3 regions of the Paenibacillus sp. Y280 genome follow, and region 1 is predicted to be linked to each of the others. Evidence: riboswitches for the same ligand, from Rfam matches in the RefSeq annotation. Region 1 holds a riboswitch; each other region holds the start of a gene.
The links. Region 1 has a riboswitch for cyclic di-GMP ahead of AC1TPC_RS16335 (pyridoxal phosphate-dependent decarboxylase family protein). Riboswitches for the same ligand answer to the same signal wherever they lie in the genome.

Region 1 (6,062 bases):
TTGATCGTAATAGCCGAGATCGGCAGACAGCTTAAGCGGGTCGGGATGGCTTCCAGAATCTATGGCTTCAGCCGCATTCTGCAAACGGTACAGCTTGATGACCCACTTTGGGCTTATCCCAACATACCGGTTAAATAAGCGCTGGAGCTTTCTTTTGTTCAAATTGAATACTTCGCATATTTGCTCCACCTTGGTCAACTCGCGATCCTCCTGGATGCGCGAAATGATTAGGTTGATAAGGGTAATCGCATCATCCTGCCTTGGCAGCCGCTGTAGAAAAAGGGCTTCCGTGAGCGCGATTTTACTCGTTGTATCAGCCGTGGAATGAAGCTGCTGCTCGTAGCTGAGAGCTTCTATGCCAAATACAGCTTCAACCGATAAGGCCTGATCCGTAAGCTTGGAGAGCGGCGACTTGATAAAAGGATAGAAGCCGCCGGGCAAAAATTTAACGCCGAATACTTGTCCCTTGCCTTCGAGCCTCTTCGTATACATGCGGCTGGCGACGCCATAGATGCCGCTTCTATCCATCTCCATAACCATGTTGACGCAAGGATTTGGAACGACATCCTGCAAATAGGGAGGATCGCCCTCCAAATTCCAGCTCACGACCCAGTAGTGCTTAACGAAAGGGCGAAGCGGCTCAGAAGGGGCATATCGGGAAAGCTGGAATTTCTTCTCGCCCTCGTTCATCTGCAAAATACCCATGCTGCGCGTTTGGTTCGTTGTATTCATGAATGAATCACTCCTATTGGTCGTTATGTCGCGTTTTTACAATACTAGCTACTTGTATAGCGGTATACTGCGAATAGAAAGCGCAGCCGAGTACAAGCAACCCTATATCGATTCTGAGAAGGAGTGTATGACATGGAGTTTAAATATGAGTTTTATATCGGTGCAACGCCCGAGAAGGTATGGTCTGCGCTTGTGCTGCCGGAAGGAACGCGTCAAACTTTTTTTGGCTGCGTTATTGAATCTGCCTTTGAAACAGGGTCGTCCTATAAATATGTCGGCCCAGGTACAGATGGTGATGAGACCGTTCATATCTATGGTACTATTTTAGCATATGAGCCGGGTAAAATATTTACCGTTTTAGAGCATCCAGGTCCTTCTTACAGACCGAATCATGCGGAACTGGAGTCCACGATCAGCTTCACATTAGAAGAAGTTGGTGCGACAACCAAGCTTACTGTAGTCAATAATAACTTTACCGAAAACCATCCCTCGCTGGAGACCGTCGATAGCCAGTGGTGGATGATACTAAGCAATATAAAAACGTTTATCGAGACAGGCAAAGGATTGGACTTCGGTTGGTAAGCATAAGGGAAATCGATAACGAGGCTGCTCCAAGAGGTAATGACCTCAAGGGACGGCCTCATTTTTTTTCATTCGGTGCAAGAAGATTCCTTTTAAGGTCTTGATTCTTTATACTGTATAAAAAGGACAGGCGGAATACGTCTGCGACTACGGATAGGAGAGAAGACGGAATGGGCTATAAAATCGTTTTTTTTGATATCGATGGAACGTTGATCAATGAACAGAAGGAAATACCGGCGGATACGATCAAGGCGATCGCGGAGCTGAAGGAAAGCGGCGTTGAGCCGGTTATCGCTACGGGCAGAGCGCCATATTTCATTAAACCGCTCGCTGAACAGCTAGGAATTGAATCATTTGTATGCCTTAATGGCGGTTATGTTGTTTACAAGGGAACCCCGCTCTATAGACGCGAGATCGAGAAGAGCCGGCTGGAAGCACTCGTTAAGACAGCCGCTGAGCATAATCACGGACTCGTATTTGAAGGCGAGCATAACTATTTCGCGGACAAAGAGGATCACCCCTTTATTATTGAATCGGTCAAATCGCTAAAGGTTGATCTGCCAGGCTACAACCCGGAATTTTGGAAGACGGATGGCATCTATCAAGTGTTTCTCCACTGCGAAAGCCATGAGGAGCATTTGTATGACGGGCTGCATACGGAATTAAAGCTCATTCGCTGGCACCCGCAGGCGATTGATGTCCTGCCCGCAGGCGGATCAAAGGCGCAGGGTATCGAGGCGCTGCTGGATAAGTTAGGCCTTACTGCGGCAGATGCAGTTGCATTTGGCGATGGGTTAAACGATAAAGAGATGCTGGAGACGGTTGGATTCGGCGTCGCTATGGGCAACTCCCACCCCGAGCTGCTGCCATTTGCCGATTATGTGACGACGCATGTTGATGAGCAAGGAATTCGCAATGGTTTAATAGAAGCGGGATTATTGCAAAAGTAGATTCATTCCTGCCTGCCATTTACCGGTTCATATAAATACAAAAGCAGCCCTGTCTCTTCGTGAGACGGGGCTGTATGCGTTTCATGGACAGGAATGGAACTTTCTGGGAAGACTATTCGTAGATGATCTTTAGAGTGCGACATGAAAGGCGGTTATTTACTGATGGATAGTACGAGCAAGCAGGAGTATGTGCTTCGCGTCGCGATTGCGGAGGCAGGCTATGAGGAAGAAAAGCCGGCTATTCGCAGCATTAAGCTGGAGGTAGCGCCTGGAGAGCTTGTTGGCCTGATTGGTCCTAACGGAGCGGGCAAAAGCACGACGATCAAGACAATTCTAGGGATAATGGCATATGTAAGCGGAGAAATCGAGATTGGCGGCCAAAATAAACGGTATTCCTATGTGCCGGAACAACCGGTATTCTAAGAATATTTTACGCTGTGGGAGCATCTGCACTTGGCAGCATTGCTTTGCTTAATCTTATGGGGCTGTATTAGCCTGCTAGCGCTTCGCAAGAAAGCTGTTTAATGCACGTTATGCAACAGAAATGATTACAGAAAAAGCGGCCTTGATCAATCTATGATCAAGGTCGTTTTTTTGAAAGGAACCGAAACCGGTTAGGTTTATTGCTTGGCGGTTTTTTTGCTTAAACGACCACTCACGACGAGGTACATGAGAATACTAAAGATGAATCTGTCGAATTATGATGAAATACGATGAAGATTATTATATAAGTGTTGATCTTATAACTGGAAAATAGTAGAATGTTCCTAAATCAATCCAGTGATTGCCAATATTGTCTAGGGAAATTATGGGCATTTAAAATTGAATATCAGGCAAAACCACTGAAAAGTGGCGACGCAAAGCTATAGGGACTACTTCTGAAGAAGAAATGTCAGCCAGTTGCAAATCAAGCAAGCCGTATAGCTGTGACTATGAGCCTGTATCCTTTTTACTTATGCTATTTTTTCCTTTGAAGTATTCTACTGGGGATTATAGAAATAGCAAAGAGAAAGAGGGATAGTTAATGGAGAAAATCATTACATCTGATATTCGCAATCTTTTCCCTAGCGATGACGGTAACTTAAAACAACGTAATAATTTTTTAGAACTAATTAGTCAAATTGTAACGGGTGTAGATGAATTAAAAGATCCAGAATCGGTCTATCTTAAAGGTCAAAAAGATCGGGGGCCTGCTTTTTACAGTGAAATCGTGAAAGAAAGCCGCATTCCTAGTACGGGCCAACCGCTTCAAGACGTAAATAAAGAGCTGCTGAAACTTCTTTATGCTCACCCTTATCATACGAAGTATTTTCTTACGAACATTTTACCAATGGCGAGTATTCCTGGCGTACTTGGCATGTTGGCTGCTTTTATGGTAAACGGGAACAATCTTTGGGATGTATATGGTCCTGCGGGCGCTGAAGCTGAGGTCAAGGTTGTCACAATGATGTCTAAGCTTGTTGGATATAACGCTGCAGTAAGCGGAGGATATACGACTTGGGGAGGCCAAGGCGCTATATTTACTGCATTGCGGTTAGCCATCAACAAATACTCGTCTGCTGCTTCCAAGAGCGGAGCGCCTAGCCATTTATACTCCTTTTGCTCCGAAGCGGCACACTACAGCCTATATAAATCGATGGAAGCAACGGGTCTAGGCAGCGATAATCTTATTAAAGTGAAAACGAACGAAGACAGTTCGATGAATGTGTCGGATTTGAAGGAAAAAATGGAGAAAGTCATTCAATCCGGAGGAATTCCTATCTTTATTGTTGCGACTACGGGAACGACCGATGCAATGGGGATAGATGACCTTGAAGAAATTACGGGTATGACTGTTCAGCTTGCAAGAGAATTTGGCATTCCACGTCCGCATATTCATGCTGACTCGGCTCTTGGCGGTTTTTTTGCCTTTTTTAACGAATATGATTTTACACTTAATCCGCTATCTTTTCATGAAGAGGTTTTGACCAGCTTAAAGGGAATTCAGAGCCGAATGAGGCATCTGCATTTGGCGGATTCGCTCTGCTTCGACTTTCAAAAGCTTGGGCAGACGCCATATTCGACAAGTTTGTTTTTAGTTAAAAATGCTGCGGATTTGAAGCTCGTAGATTTGGACCCGGACGAGACTCCATACGTTGGACATCGCGGTTATGGGCAGTACCACACCAGCTATACGCTGGAATGCTCAAGAATGGGCAGCTCAATCAGCATATACAGCGCGCTCCTAGCATTTGGAGTTGAGGGTTATCAACGGCTTCTTGCTCAGTTTGTCGAGGTCAACCTAGCGTTCCGACGTACACTCACTCGCGAAATCCCGGAAGCCATCATCGTTAATCCGGATAATGCTGGCATTATTACACTTTTTCGAATTTATAGCAACGGGCATAACGGCTATGAGAGCGAGCTTAGCGGGCAGCAATCCTACGACCAAGTGGATCAAACGAACCAATTAAATGAAATTCTTTTTGAAATTCTCGGCAAAGAGAGAGGGAAGATGTTCTTTGGCGATACAAAGAAGCATCTCTACGTGCCAACCTCTGATGGGAAACGTCTCGCCTTGTATGCTACAAAACTGTTTGTCATATCTCCATACACACAGCTTGAGCACGTTGAAGAAATCGTTAACTATTTAAAGTTGAGAGTGCAAGAGACATACAAAGAATATCGGTGCAAACATCCTGGAGGTATCCAACATGAAGAGGTCTATCATTAATTTTGCATGGTTTAAGGAACATCTTTCTGTAAAAATCGCAACTAGTATCTTTATTCTTCAGCTCATCACATGTATTGCCTTTGCTATATCGGGTTACATCGTTAATCAGAACTTGACAGAAAGTTTAATAGACCAGTTCGATGAACGTCTCAAGACCGACATTCAAATTGCTACAGAAGCCTTCTCATCCATACCAGGTACAGAAGTAGAACTGGCTAGTGCAGAGGATCCTAACTATGCAAAAGTAAAAGAGCAATTCGAAGCATTAAAAGTAGCTCATAGTTTTGAAAATATTTATATCTTGTCGAGGAGTCAAGAAAATGAACGTATTCTGATTCTATCGGGTATCCCTGATGATTTTGGCACTCCGTATCCATTTACTTCTGAGATGAAAGAAGCAATGAGCGCTGGCAAGCTTGTCCTTAGCCCAATCTATCAGGATGAGTACGGTACGCATAAATCGGTCTTTGTACCGCTAGTCAATCAAAAAGGGGAAGCTTACGGAATTCTAGGCATTGACTTAGATGCTTCTATCGTACCCAAAACGGCTTCGTCGGCTAAGCTGACTTCCTTCATTATTACGATTGTCATGTTTGTTGTAGGCAGTCTCCTAGCAGTCGTAATCAGTAGAATTATTACAAATCCACTTCGTAAATTGATGGTTGCAACGGAAAAAATCGCCAAGGGTGATTTGCAAACGACTATAGCTGTGACTAGCCGTGATGAGATAGGGAAGCTGGCCGGTTCCTTTGACTCGATGATTCAAAGTCTAAAAAACCTTATTCATCAGGTTATCGCTTCCTCTACTCTAATAGCGGATACGAGCCATCATCTGCACCAGTCAGCAAGTGAGTCCACAAATAGCGCGGCGATGGTCGCGGATTCAACTAACCGGATGAGCGATGGCATCAACGACATTGTTGTCAGTGTCTCTCACAGCAATACAACCATTATTGACATCAATTCCGAAATCAAGAGCGTATCGGGCGGCATGAAGGATATGCAAAGTATTGCGGGCCAGGTACAGGAGCAATCGGAACAAGGGCAAAATTTGGTTGAGCATACGCTTCAACAGATGAATGTCA
Region 2 (6,062 bases), on a different contig from region 1:
CCCTGCCCGCCATTTGAACCAAGGAAGCCTCGTCAAAAAGCCGTCCGTCCGCATCTAAAATATAGACGTCGCTTCTCGGAATCGTGACTCCTCGCTCTAATATCGTGGTCGTGACCAGCACGTGAATTTCCCTTGCACGGAAACGCTGCACCTTCTCCGTCCGCCCACCGTCCTGAGAGGAAGTTGCCGCTATTGCTGAAAGCTGAAGAACAGCCCTAAGCAAAGCAGCCATAGGCTCGGTCTGTGCAATTTGCTGCACGAATACAAACAGCTGGGCATCCCGCTGGATTGAGGCCTGCATAGCGGCCAACAGCTTGGATGGCAGCTTCCGCTGGTGAAGCATTTGTTTCACAGCTGGCGTTTGATACAGTTGCGGTACAGGCAGCGGATGACGATGGTAGCGCACGGGCACTCTCGCATGCGGAAGCTTGCCGCGCTTCGCCGCTCGCTGCAGCTCGCTCGGCGGCGTAGCAGAGAGCAGCAGCCGGGCAGCGCCAGGCGCGCAGCTTTTTTCTGCGGCATAATGAAGAATAGGATCGCCGGCGTAGGGAAACGCATCAAGCTCGTCTACGACGACTAAGTCAAAGCCTTGATAGAAACGCAGCAGTTGATGTGTCGTGGCAAGCGTGATGTCGCCGCTCTCCCAGCGCTGCTCGCTGCCGCCGTATAAGGTGACAACCGAAGCTGCCGGGAACGCTTTGCGGATACGCGGATCTAGTTCAATGACGACATCGCGGCGCGGCGTTGCGATAAGTGCCCTTCCGCCTCGCAACAGCACCGATTCCACCAGCGGGAAAATCATTTCGGTCTTGCCCGCTCCCGTAACCGCCCAAAGTAAAAAATCTCTCGTTTGCTTGGGTACACCCTTTGATAATTGGGGAGATTCTATCGTCTCATACTCTTCAACGAAACGGAGCGCCTTCGCAGCAGCAGCAGCCTGTGCCGGGCTAAGGCTCCATTTCTTAAGCCGCTGTTCTAACGGCAGCTGCATGAGCGGCCGCCGATCCGTCTTCATTCCAAGCAAAGCAGGATGCTGCATAGTAACGAGCAGCTCGCATTCCCGGCTCCGCCCCATCCCAATGCACGCCGTACAATAGGCGCACAACCGCCCGCACGCCGCACATGCCGTGCGGTGCATATGCGCCTCGCCGCTCCCGCAGCGCAAACAGCTGCGCTCGCGCCTGCGGCGCCCCAAAGCGTCCAATCGCCCGCCATCCCCGGCGGCGATCGCTCCGCTCAGGCGCACCCGCCCGAGCAGCGCGGCAAGCTGGAGCACTCCGCTCCAGCTCACCGCGGCGCCGGGCCCGCCCGCGCCAGCTAACAGGGCGTGCGCCTCGCTTCGCAATAGCGCACGTCCCTGCATCATGCCTGCGGCAAGCTTCGCCCCTGCCGCAATCTCTCCCAGCTCCGCATCGCCAAGCGCTCGCTCCGCTTCTCCGCCTTGCTTGCGCACCGCTGCACGCGACATACTCGCGCTCAGCTCTCCGCTTTTCACCTGCTCAATCCCCCCTCCATCGCCGCCTACACTAGCTCCCTCTCCCTCACTCCACTTTCCATGTCGCCGTGCTCCAACACGCACCCAACGCTCCGCCAAACCCAGCAAGTTCTCTACCTTCAATGCCGATTTCCGCTTGCTTCTACTACCCAAATGCCACCACCGCCGGCTGCCTGCAGCCTTTCCGTCATTCAGCCCGCAACGCTTAGCCTCCGCTACACAAGAAAGCAGCAGCTCTAACGCTTCGAACGATCTCGCTTGATATCCCATTTCATTGCAGCTGATAGTCAAGTCATCCTTTTTCTCTATTCTACGCCTCAGCCCATCCTCCCAAAGCCGAGCAGCGAGGCAAGCATCGCCAAGCGGCAGCAGCTCTTTTAAAAGCCAGCCCGAATCCGCAATTTTTCCGTTAAGCCGCCCTGCCTTGCCAAACTCCCCATTCATCCAGAATTGCTTGTCCACCTCTGGATGAATCGTTGCCGACGCCTGCCAATGCCCGTTAACCTCCACAACATACACTTGAGCCTTCATCCGCTTTCGCTCCCTTCCCCGCATTTCAATATCCATCGCGCTATCGCGCGTTGCCATAACGCCCGGACAACAAAAAAAAGCACACCCAACAACGCAGCCGCGTCATTGAGTGTGCTTCACTCCGGATATTCAATTACGGAAAATTATATACTAAAATGGCATTTTCGACAAATCCGACGGGTTTTGCAAATCAACCAGCACCGCATGATCGGAATGCGACACGATTCCTTCTGCCTGAAGCAGCCACAGCAGCTGGGTTCCATCTACTCCACTCGTTTGTGAGCACTTACTATCCTCGATTTCTGTTTGAGGCGCATTTTCTTTAGGGTGTACCCTAACCTCGTTGCCACCTCTAGCCAAACGTTCTACAATCGCAATCATCTCGTCTGTGACACCACGATCGATAATTGTCAGGCGAACATCTTTGCCCATTCTCCGCGAGAAAGAAAACAATGAACGCACATACCATTCCATATTTTTTTGCCGAACGTCCGCAACGAGCACATAATGCTTGCTCGATTGCTGCCTTCCGCGCCAAATTCGAAACGCCAGATGCACCGACAATGCAGCAAAAGCATAACAGCCAATCACTAAAAGTAGAAGCTCAAACATAGCGGCCACCTCCTCTTTGTGACACTATATGCCAAGAAGAGCCCACTGGTTCCGACAGCCGGGGACAAGATGACAAAATGTGCGACATGTCCAAAGACAGCCGTTTTCAACCTGTAATTAATAGTCAATTTACGACAAAGAAACACCCTTGAGCAATTCACTGTATGTGTTATCATCGTATTACATCCTGCATATATACGATATTCAAGCATAGATTACAGGGAGAAGATGGGCACTGCAAAGCGTCAAAGCTAGGGAAGCGATGAAGTATAATCTGCATATGGACACTTGGATTATATGGAGCCAATAGTGTAACCGGCCCTCTTAGAACCACTACATACTCTAAGAGGAGAGTGAAAGATGCATTATGTGAAAAAGCAGTTTACTTTGAGCCTGGTCGTCTTATTATTTTTTTCGCTTACGCTTGGCTCCTTCGTCATGGCTGAGGGCCAAAGCAACGGTGACGCAGCTGCAGCCGTAACTGGTATTGAAAACAGCTGCCAGAGTTATTCAAACAGCAAAGCAGATGTCATAGCCAATCATTCCAGCATCACAGTCAATAGCAATGACACGGCAACAGCAACCTTTACGACCATAGTGGATTGTGTGAGAGTCAGTTTTTCCTCTTATGAAGGTGCAGCTGACTGGGTACCCGGTCCCAATGACACGACGATACCTTACCATAAGCAGAAGCATTTTAGCGGCCAATCCATTTCCGTTGATAAAGCGGGAACCTATTCCGCCACAATTGATATCCCGAAATGTCTGCCTTATCAATTGGATATATACAGCGGCAACGAGCTCTTCGATCTAGGCACAGGCGCTCATGGCGACAAAATTTTAGGCTGGAAGCTAAAGCTTAACAACACATGCACTGTGCCGTCTGCGACACCATCACCATCTCCTACACCTGAGATTACACCTACTCCAACACCGTCAGCATCCCCAACACCTGAGATTACACCTACTCCAACACCGTCAGCATCCCCAACACCTGAGATTACGCCTACTCCAACACCGTCAGCATCCCCAACACCTGAGATTACGCCTACTCCAACACCGTCAGCATCCCCAACACCTGAGATTACGCCTACTACACCGCCGTCAGCATCCCCAACACCTGAGACTACGCCTACTACACCACCGTCAACATCACCTACACCTGAGACTACGCCTACTACACCGCCGTCGGCATCCCCAACACCTGAGACTACGCCTACTACTCCGCCATCAGCATCACCGACACCTGAGACTACGCCTACTACACCGCCGTCAGCATCCCCAACACCTGAGACTACGCCTACTACACCGCCGTCAACATATCCGACGCCTGAGACTACGCCTTATACAACACCAGCATCGTCTCCAACACCTGTAAGTACGCCAACTTCAACTCCTGCAGCCTCGACGTCACCTGCTCCCACTCCATCACCAGAGATTACTACAATTGTTGAAATAGTCGATGAGGAGCCGCCAATAGGCGGTATTGAAGATAATCAAAATGGCGAGCCGCCTGCTGATACCGCTATCGATGTGGCCGAGGATCAAGTTCCGCTTGCCACGCTTCCAAAAACAGGCGATTCCAGTCCTGTTCAATATTACCTCATAGGCGCCTTTGCCCTTTCAGCCGGCTTCCTCTCGCTTCGTAAGAAACGGCAAGGAAGATAAACGGCAGAATTAAAGCAACCGATCATTTTATCTTTATCTCCGGAGCAGCCTTAAAAAGGCTACTTCGGAGTTTTTTATTTCACCTTTAGACGCGCATCAAAAAAATCCCGTATCATCCGATACGGGATTTTTGATGTTACCATATTAAAGCGTGACCCAACCATATTTGATCGATTGAATAACAGCCTGCGTACGATCATCAACTTCCATTTTTTGCAAAATACTGCTGACATGGTTTTTAACGGTTTTTTCGCTGATAAACAGAAATTCACCAATGAGCTTATTGCTCTTGCCCTCAGCCATAAGTCTCAGCACCTCTGCCTCACGCCGCGTAAGAGGGCTCTCATCGCCTGCAACGAACTTAACGCCCGGCTCTTGAGCAGCTGCTGCTCCTGAAACGATTCCCATCTCGTCCAAATAAGTCATGCGGCGTAGCTGGTTAATCAGCTTGCCTGTCACTTTAGGATGGATATAAGCATGGCCTTGAACGACAGAGCGAATAGCGTTAATTAGCGATTCCGCCTCCATGTCCTTCAACAGGTAGCCGGTAGCCCCTTTGCGAAGCGTTTCAAATACATAGCTCTCATCGTCGTGGATAGATAGAATGATAACCTTTACGTCAGGGAACAAGCTTTTTAAACGCTCTGTCGCAACGACACCATTCTCGATTGGCATATTAATATCCATCAGAACAATTTCTGGAATCGTATGATTGCAAAACTCCATTACTTGAATGCCGTCTCCGCATTCGCCAATGACTTCAAGATCGTCTTCCATATTCAGAATCCGCTTAAGTCCTTCACGAAACAGCTGGTGGTCATCCGCAAGTAAAATTTTGATTGTATTTGCACTGCTTGCAGGTTTCTGGATCATCATCTTACTCCTTTCTAGATTCGGCTGTCGTTGGTATATCTATCATAATTTTCGTCCCTCTACCGGGATTTGAGTCTATATCCATCCTTCCCTCGATCAGCTCAATTCGTTCTCTCATCCCCACCAATCCAAAGTGTGCGTTATGGCCAGCATCCTGCTCAATTAATTCGCTATGAAAACCAACGCCATTGTCCTGAATAACGATAGAAATTTGTTGTGGCTGATAGTTAATTTCGAGCAAAACATGAGAAGCACTCGCATGCTTCAAAGCGTTGGTGAATGCTTCCTGAACCAAGCGGTATATAGCCGCTTCCATTGCAGAGGGCATCCGAACTTCTTTACCGATTAACTCGAATACAGTATGTATTTTCGTTTTCTCTTCAAAATCCTGCGTGAATTTACGAAGAGTCGGAACAAGTCCCAAATCATCCAGTGCCATCGGACGCAAATTGAAAATAATTTTGCGTATCTCTTCCAGACCGGAACGGACCTGACCTTTCAAATCTACTAATTCTTCCTGTACCATCACAAATTCCTGCTTGATAAGCATACGTTCTGCAATTTCAGTCCGAAGAACGATATTGGCAAGCGATTGAGCCGGGCCGTCATGAATTTCTCTAGCGATCCGTTTTCGCTCCTCCTCTTGCGCCAAAATGATCTTCAACCCAAGCAGCTGCCTTGTTTTGGCAGATTCAATGATCCGTGTAACCTGGTTAAGGTCACCCGCTAAATATTCAAGCACGACGTTTATTTGTGAAGCAATCGTTTCAGCACGCTCGATTGAATTTTCTACATTGCGGACGCGTTTTTGCAAATCATCCCGACGCGCCTTCAAGTAGGATTCTTTCTCACGGTAAACCATCAAATCCAATTGAATTTGTGT
Region 3 (6,062 bases), on a different contig from region 1:
GGCAGTTGAGAAGCGAGCGAGGCTGAATGTGTAAAATGCCACCGCGTAAGTCCCATCCGCTGCACCAAAAACTGCCGATAGGTATGCTGGAACAAAATATCCAGACGCTCTAGCTTCTGAATAGGATGAATGCCAACCTCATCTGCATCTGCATCTGCATCCGATTCCGACTTCACAAGCTCGAACACGCCTCCCAGCGGCATAGGGCTGCTGCAGAAGTCTGCCTCAACCGGGATACAATATTTATTTTCCCTGCCGTAAATGGCACGAAGCTCCTCATTATTTACGCCGAAGGCGTCTAGGCTTTGCTGCCAAAGCTTCTGCTGGGGGTATGCCGGTATTACGTGCGGAGCTTGTTCCGAAGAGAAAGGTGACACCGCAATAACATCATCGCTAAGCAGAGGGTAGCCGCGGTTTATGAGCGCCGACGCTAACGTTGATTTGCCCGCGCCTGAATGGCCTACAAATGCATAAGCTTTGCCATTAATCGCGATAGCACTCCCATGCAAAGGATAAATGCCGCGCTGCAGAAGTACTGCACCTATACAGGTGCCAAGCACGTATAACCGGATCAGATCCTCATCGGCTCCCTCAGCAGGAGAAATGGTGATCCGATTGCCATCTTCTATCCGAAATAACGCTGCTTCCGGCATATAAACCGTAACGTTGCGTTCCTCCACCACAAAGTCGTAAGGCTCGAGTGGAACGATATCTTTCAAACAGCTATCGATAATAATCTCCAAATCGAAATGCTCAACGATGTTGTTGATTGGGGTTAGCTCAGGCAATGGCAGCTCGCTTTCAATCGCAAGCCCAAATGCGCTGTATGCCATTTTCGTCTTCGTTGCCGCCAATGTCCTCACTCCATTAATCTGTTGATAAAAGCTAGAAAGCCCTTATACACCTTATGTATAAGGGCTTCCTTCACCAATCGAATCCATAATGCCTTAGCTAGTAAAACGCGGCTTTTCAGAATTTTGGCCAGGTACGTAAGCCTCGTCTGTGAATGGACCATTTGTCGTGGAAGCCGCAGTCATATGTACATGAAGGACCTCTAGCTCAGGTTTATTCCATTGTTTTTTCGTTTGCATATCTTGTCACCTCCCTTCAATCGAATTTTTTCAAAAAGCGAAATACGATAAGGCTGCGCATTAATAATCTATAATTCGGATCAACCGCATGCCTCGGCTGTGCGCCTTCCTCAAGCCTCGACAATGCCGATCGGATTACCTTGCCATCAACAAACTCCATAAATAAGCGATCTTCGCTCATTTGCCGCAGCTCATCCTTAAAGGCTTGCCATCTGGGAAGCATGCGATGAACCCAATCTGCTCCTTGTACTCCATGCGTGCGCTGATTAAGCCTCACCTGATCAGGCAGCAGCTTATCGGTAGCACGCCTGATTAGAGCGCGATCCATCCCATTCTGGACGTACTGGCTCTCCGGCAGAGACAAGCAAAACCGAATGACCCTTGCATCATTTGTCGGGTCGCGCTTCCAGAGACCATGTCTAAGCGACAGCTTCGTTGAGAGCGTATTGCCTGCGTTCCAGTGAAATACTTCATCGAAATGGATTTTTCTTTCCTCGTACACATCCTTGGCCGCAAACCATCCGGATTGATCGATGCCATGCTCGCCAAGCCGATTAAATACATCGGTCCTCCTCGCAAATTCGGGATTGATCACCATTGGATAATGGTACGTATCCTGGGAAGGCCGCAGCTGTTCAATAAGCGGAAATGCCGCTCGGCTGACGTTAGAGAATACATGCGCTCGGCCAGAGCCGATATTAAGGCTGTACTGACGCATTTCCCGCAGCAGCCTGATCCATTTCATTTTTTTGAGCAGCGTTGCGTAATAAGGAATGGCCGATCCCCATGAGATCGATAAATTGCCTCTGCCTCCATTTAGAAGCACGCCTACTCCCTGCTTCTCTGCCTGCTCGAACATGCCTCTCATCCAGAAGGAATTCTCAAAAAACTTATAAGGCATTTCCATAATATTTAGAAATCCGTCGATCTCGGAGTAGGAATCTCTCCCTTGGAAATCGAGGTAGTGATCCTCAATCCCTCCGACATGCTCGACAGTTGATTCAATAAGCGGCCTTTCATTCGGCATCATATATTCGGCTGTGTAATCGATAAAATCGGAAGTCGGAACATAGCTGAACGTATGCAGCCTTTTATCTTGCTTGCGCAGCGCCCTTGAAGCGAAGCTTACGATCGAGCCGGAATCTAGTCCGCCGCTGAGTTGTGCGCCTACTTGGCGATGCGTCCTCAGCCTTGACGTAACGGCTTGCTCGAACACCTCTTGGAACGCCTCTACATATTGATCATCCGTTTTGAATCGAACGCGCTCACAAGGTCTAAACTGATAATATCTTGCTAGGACTATCCGCTCATCCTTGATCGTAATACTATGAGAAGGCGGAAGCTGCTCGATATTGCGGTAGATTGTTGTGGAAGCATCTGCCGCGTCTACCATGCCCACGATAGCTAGAAACTCGGCTAGCCAATCTTCATTCAGCAAGTGCTCCGTTCCAGACAGCGCAAGCAGCGGCTCAATCGTTGTGCAAAAGGCGAACCGTTCCGCATTCCTGTGATAATACAAGGTGCGGCCGCCCGAGAAATCTCTAGCGCCAAACAGCTTGTGATTGCGGCGATCCCAAATCATAAATGCAAAGTCGCCAGCCAAGTATGCAGGCGCATGTTCGCCCCATTTGTCGTAAGCAAGCAAAATCAGCTCGCTATCCGACATCCGGCTCCGTCGATGCTGTTCTACCTGCAGCAGGCCAAACAGCTCTCCCCGATTGTCAATGATCGCATCCGCGGTTATGACCAGCCCTCTTTCGGAATCAACATATGGATTGCGCTCGCCCACCGACTCAGGAGTAATCCACTGGTTATGGCAGCCTAGAAATATATGATCCTCATGCCAGGCCTGAGCCGAATCGCAAGGATACTGAGATAAAGCTTCCATTAAGGAGCCGCCTTGCCTCCATGCATGACTTCCTTGATCAGTTAGAAATATGGCTGCGATGGCGCTCATCGATTCCTCCGGCTAGATATCAAAATTGTTCGATATAAAGAACGATTTTCGAAAATCATTTGTTGAATTTAAAGTTCTTAATAAAGAACATAACTGCATATTACACCTGATATTTACCTTTGTCAACCAATATTTCAACGATATATTGCAAATAATCGCAAGGTTTTGTTCTCTATTGAAAACAACTTGTCGATTTATCGCTTCGCCATCATTTTACGTCCAACACTACTTGTTATAGAACTAAATCAAGCTGTTATTCAACCAAAAATATCCACTTATTCATGATAATAAGTGGATAATATAATAGGAAATAAAAAATAAATCATGTTAAAGGTTACTAGCTATCGCTACTAACATTTTTTCGTTATAATAGTAATTGTCTACAACGATGTGATAACGGAGGAGTTTCTTATGATCGGAGAACGTATTCAGATGCTGCGCAAGAGAAAAGGCCTTTCCCTAACAGAGTTATCTCAACGGGCGGGCGTCGCAAAATCTTACTTAAGCTCCATTGAACGAGGGCTCCAGCAAAATCCTTCGATTCAATTTCTTGAAAAGGTAGGCGCGGTTTTAAACGTAACCGTTGAAGAATTTCTCAATAACAACGAAAAAACGGATCGCACCCCCGATCACCTTGACAATGAATGGGCTGACTTAGTTAGAGAGGCAATGGCCTCTGGCGTAAGCAAGGATCAGTTTAAAGAGTTTCTAGAATTTAATAAATGGAAAATTAAGCGCGAATAGCGCTTTTTCCGCTTTTATACAGCTGTTTCCTGAATATCATCCTTCTTGCTTTCCTCTAGGGCTAGCAGCACCTTCCTCACATCTTCCTTACTGAACCCCAAAGAACGTGCACTCATGATTAATGCTACCCACTCCATATCCAAGTCCTGATTGTCATCGGAATTTATAAGTACCATTTCCCCATGTCCCCCATTCATTTTGGGACGGTTGCACCACTGACTCCATGCGTTTAAGGTGCCCAGATACTAAACGCATTTCAACGTCTCCCTATGCTTGTCATTCACTTATAGCTGTATTATAAATCACCAATTATGCGCATGCTGTCGCTTCATGTCTTACTAAAATGATAGATAAATACATTTTTTGTCGAATGTTTTCAAGCAATGTAAAATGACATAGAATTTATGTACTATACTCCGCTAGGTTTGATCAGCTAGGTTTGATCAGCTAGGTTTGATCAGCTAGCTTTGAAAATGGCAATTTTCCCTATTGCGCCGCTTCTATGTACGAAGCCGCTGCCAGCTCAGACATCAAATAAGGCTCTACTTCAAAACCGTTCGGATTCGCATATTGCCACCGCCAAGAATCTCTGCACATCTCTTCAATGCCGCGAATAGCAGCCCAATCCAGTTCCTCGTTTGCCTTATGCGTATCCGCATAGCAAATCGCAATATCGCCTGGTCTGCGGTCTACAATTGTATACGGAATGCTGCGCCCGGATACCTTCTCGAATGCAGCAATCATCTCCAGCACGCTATAGCCGCGGCCGGTGCCAAGATTGAAAATATCTACGCCTGATTTAGTCATCATTTTTTTCAGTGCCTGCACATGTCCCAGCGCCAAATCGACGACATGGATATAATCCCTTACGCCAGTGCCGTCTACAGTAGGATAATCACTTCCAAAAACGTTCACTTGCGCAAGCTTCCCAACTGCTACCTGCGTGATGTAAGGCATCAGATTGTTTGGAGTGCCATTCGGATTCTCACCAATCCTTCCGCTAATGTGGGCGCCCACCGGATTAAAGTACCGCAGGATCGAAATGCCCCATTCCTCATTCGACACTGCTAAATCTTGTAAAATTTGCTCCAGCATAAGCTTTGTTCTGCCGTAAGGATTCGTCGCACCTAGCGGCGAGGCTTCTGCAATAGGAACCTGCTCCGGCAAGCCGTACACCGTTGCAGAGGAGCTAAATACTAGTTTATGCACCCCGAATTTTTTCATGACTTCACATAGGATTAAGGTGCTTGTAATATTTGTATGGTAATAGGACAATGGCAATTGAACCGATTCGCCAACAGCCTTAAGACCTGCAAAGTGAATGACCGCTTCTATCGAATGCCTGGCGAATACACCCTCCAGCCCGCCGCGATCCATGAGGTCCATTTTGTAAAACGTGAACGTTTTGTTCGTTATTTCTGCGACTCTGTTTAATGAGATGTGGCTGCTGTTGGACAGATTATCGACGATAACGACCTCATATCCCGCTTCAAGAAGCTCTATGCATGTATGACTTCCGATATAACCTGCACCGCCAGTAATTAAAATTGCCATTTCATTATCTCCTCCAAATATTCATTATAAGGAACGTACAATTCTTTATTAAGAACATGCTATCAAATAAATTCCCTGCAAGACGAACAAACTGCAGGGAAGTATTTTCTTCTTCAGCTTCTAGAATTAGGCGCTCCCTAAATCCGTATTATCCTCTAACCGGATATATGGTGCCGTTCCGGTTACGGTTACTCCTCTAAATACAGACTTCGCGACGATTGCCGATTGATTATGACGCAGCCAGTTGAAGTTGAGTTTACTATTTTCAAAGTAGGAGCTCGAGATAATTGCCTTTTTCGTATTGTCAGCTTTTCCAACAGAGGCATTTATAAAGGTAGATCCCGTTACAAGTGAATTCCCGTCCATTACGATTCCTAGATTATGAAACAGCCCGTTGCGCAAAGTAACCTGCCTCGAATACTTCGCATCATTTGAGCCAAGCTGAATATCGGTATTGCCCAAAAGCGGAGTTTTAGCCCGTATAAACTCACTATTGCTAACATGACTGCCTTCAAATCTAGCGGAGCCTTCAATGATCGTCAATCCATTTACAATGGTCGGGCGGCCTGCATAATCTTGTGGAACCAATATCGACAGATCGTAGTTTTTTACCGTTATATTTTCTAATACAGCACCTGCAGCGAGCAGATTAAAGTTCGGTGCGAGCGTGTTATTCGGGCGCCAATCCCGCTCTACTGTTATATCTGCCAAATAGC

Region 2: linked by a shared signal. The riboswitch ahead of AC1TPC_RS18180 (LPXTG cell wall anchor domain-containing protein) and the one ahead of AC1TPC_RS16335 (pyridoxal phosphate-dependent decarboxylase family protein) in region 1 are both predicted to bind cyclic di-GMP.
Region 3: linked by a shared signal. The riboswitch ahead of AC1TPC_RS08005 (anti-repressor SinI family protein) and the one ahead of AC1TPC_RS16335 (pyridoxal phosphate-dependent decarboxylase family protein) in region 1 are both predicted to bind cyclic di-GMP.

Annotation. Positions count from the first base shown of each region.
Region 1 is NZ_JBXCIW010000012.1:19,139-25,200, reverse strand. It holds gene AC1TPC_RS16355 (DUF6597 domain-containing transcriptional factor) at 1-732, opposite strand, end outside; gene AC1TPC_RS16350 (SRPBCC family protein) at 865-1,314, shown strand; gene AC1TPC_RS16345 (Cof-type HAD-IIB family hydrolase) at 1,485-2,264, shown strand; gene AC1TPC_RS16340 (ATP-binding cassette domain-containing protein) at 2,427-2,687, shown strand; cyclic di-GMP riboswitch class I at 3,087-3,172, shown strand; gene AC1TPC_RS16335 (pyridoxal phosphate-dependent decarboxylase family protein) at 3,289-4,977, shown strand; gene AC1TPC_RS16330 (methyl-accepting chemotaxis protein) at 4,958-6,062, shown strand, end outside.
Region 2 is NZ_JBXCIW010000014.1:88,558-94,619, reverse strand. It holds gene AC1TPC_RS18190 (ATP-dependent helicase ComFA) at 1-2,026, opposite strand, end outside; gene AC1TPC_RS18185 (hypothetical protein) at 2,177-2,638, opposite strand; cyclic di-GMP riboswitch class II at 2,885-2,966, shown strand; gene AC1TPC_RS18180 (LPXTG cell wall anchor domain-containing protein) at 2,999-4,306, shown strand; gene AC1TPC_RS18175 (response regulator) at 4,451-5,179, opposite strand; gene AC1TPC_RS18170 (sensor histidine kinase) at 5,184-6,062, opposite strand, start outside.
Region 3 is NZ_JBXCIW010000005.1:39,520-45,581, reverse strand. It holds gene AC1TPC_RS08025 (aldolase) at 1-854, opposite strand, end outside; gene AC1TPC_RS08020 (paeninodin family lasso peptide) at 948-1,091, opposite strand; gene AC1TPC_RS08015 (lasso peptide isopeptide bond-forming cyclase) at 1,108-3,048, opposite strand; gene AC1TPC_RS08010 (helix-turn-helix domain-containing protein) at 3,460-3,792, shown strand; gene AC1TPC_RS08005 (anti-repressor SinI family protein) at 3,807-3,968, opposite strand; cyclic di-GMP riboswitch class II at 3,985-4,066, opposite strand; gene galE (UDP-glucose 4-epimerase GalE) at 4,279-5,346, opposite strand; gene AC1TPC_RS07995 (right-handed parallel beta-helix repeat-containing protein) at 5,473-6,062, opposite strand, start outside.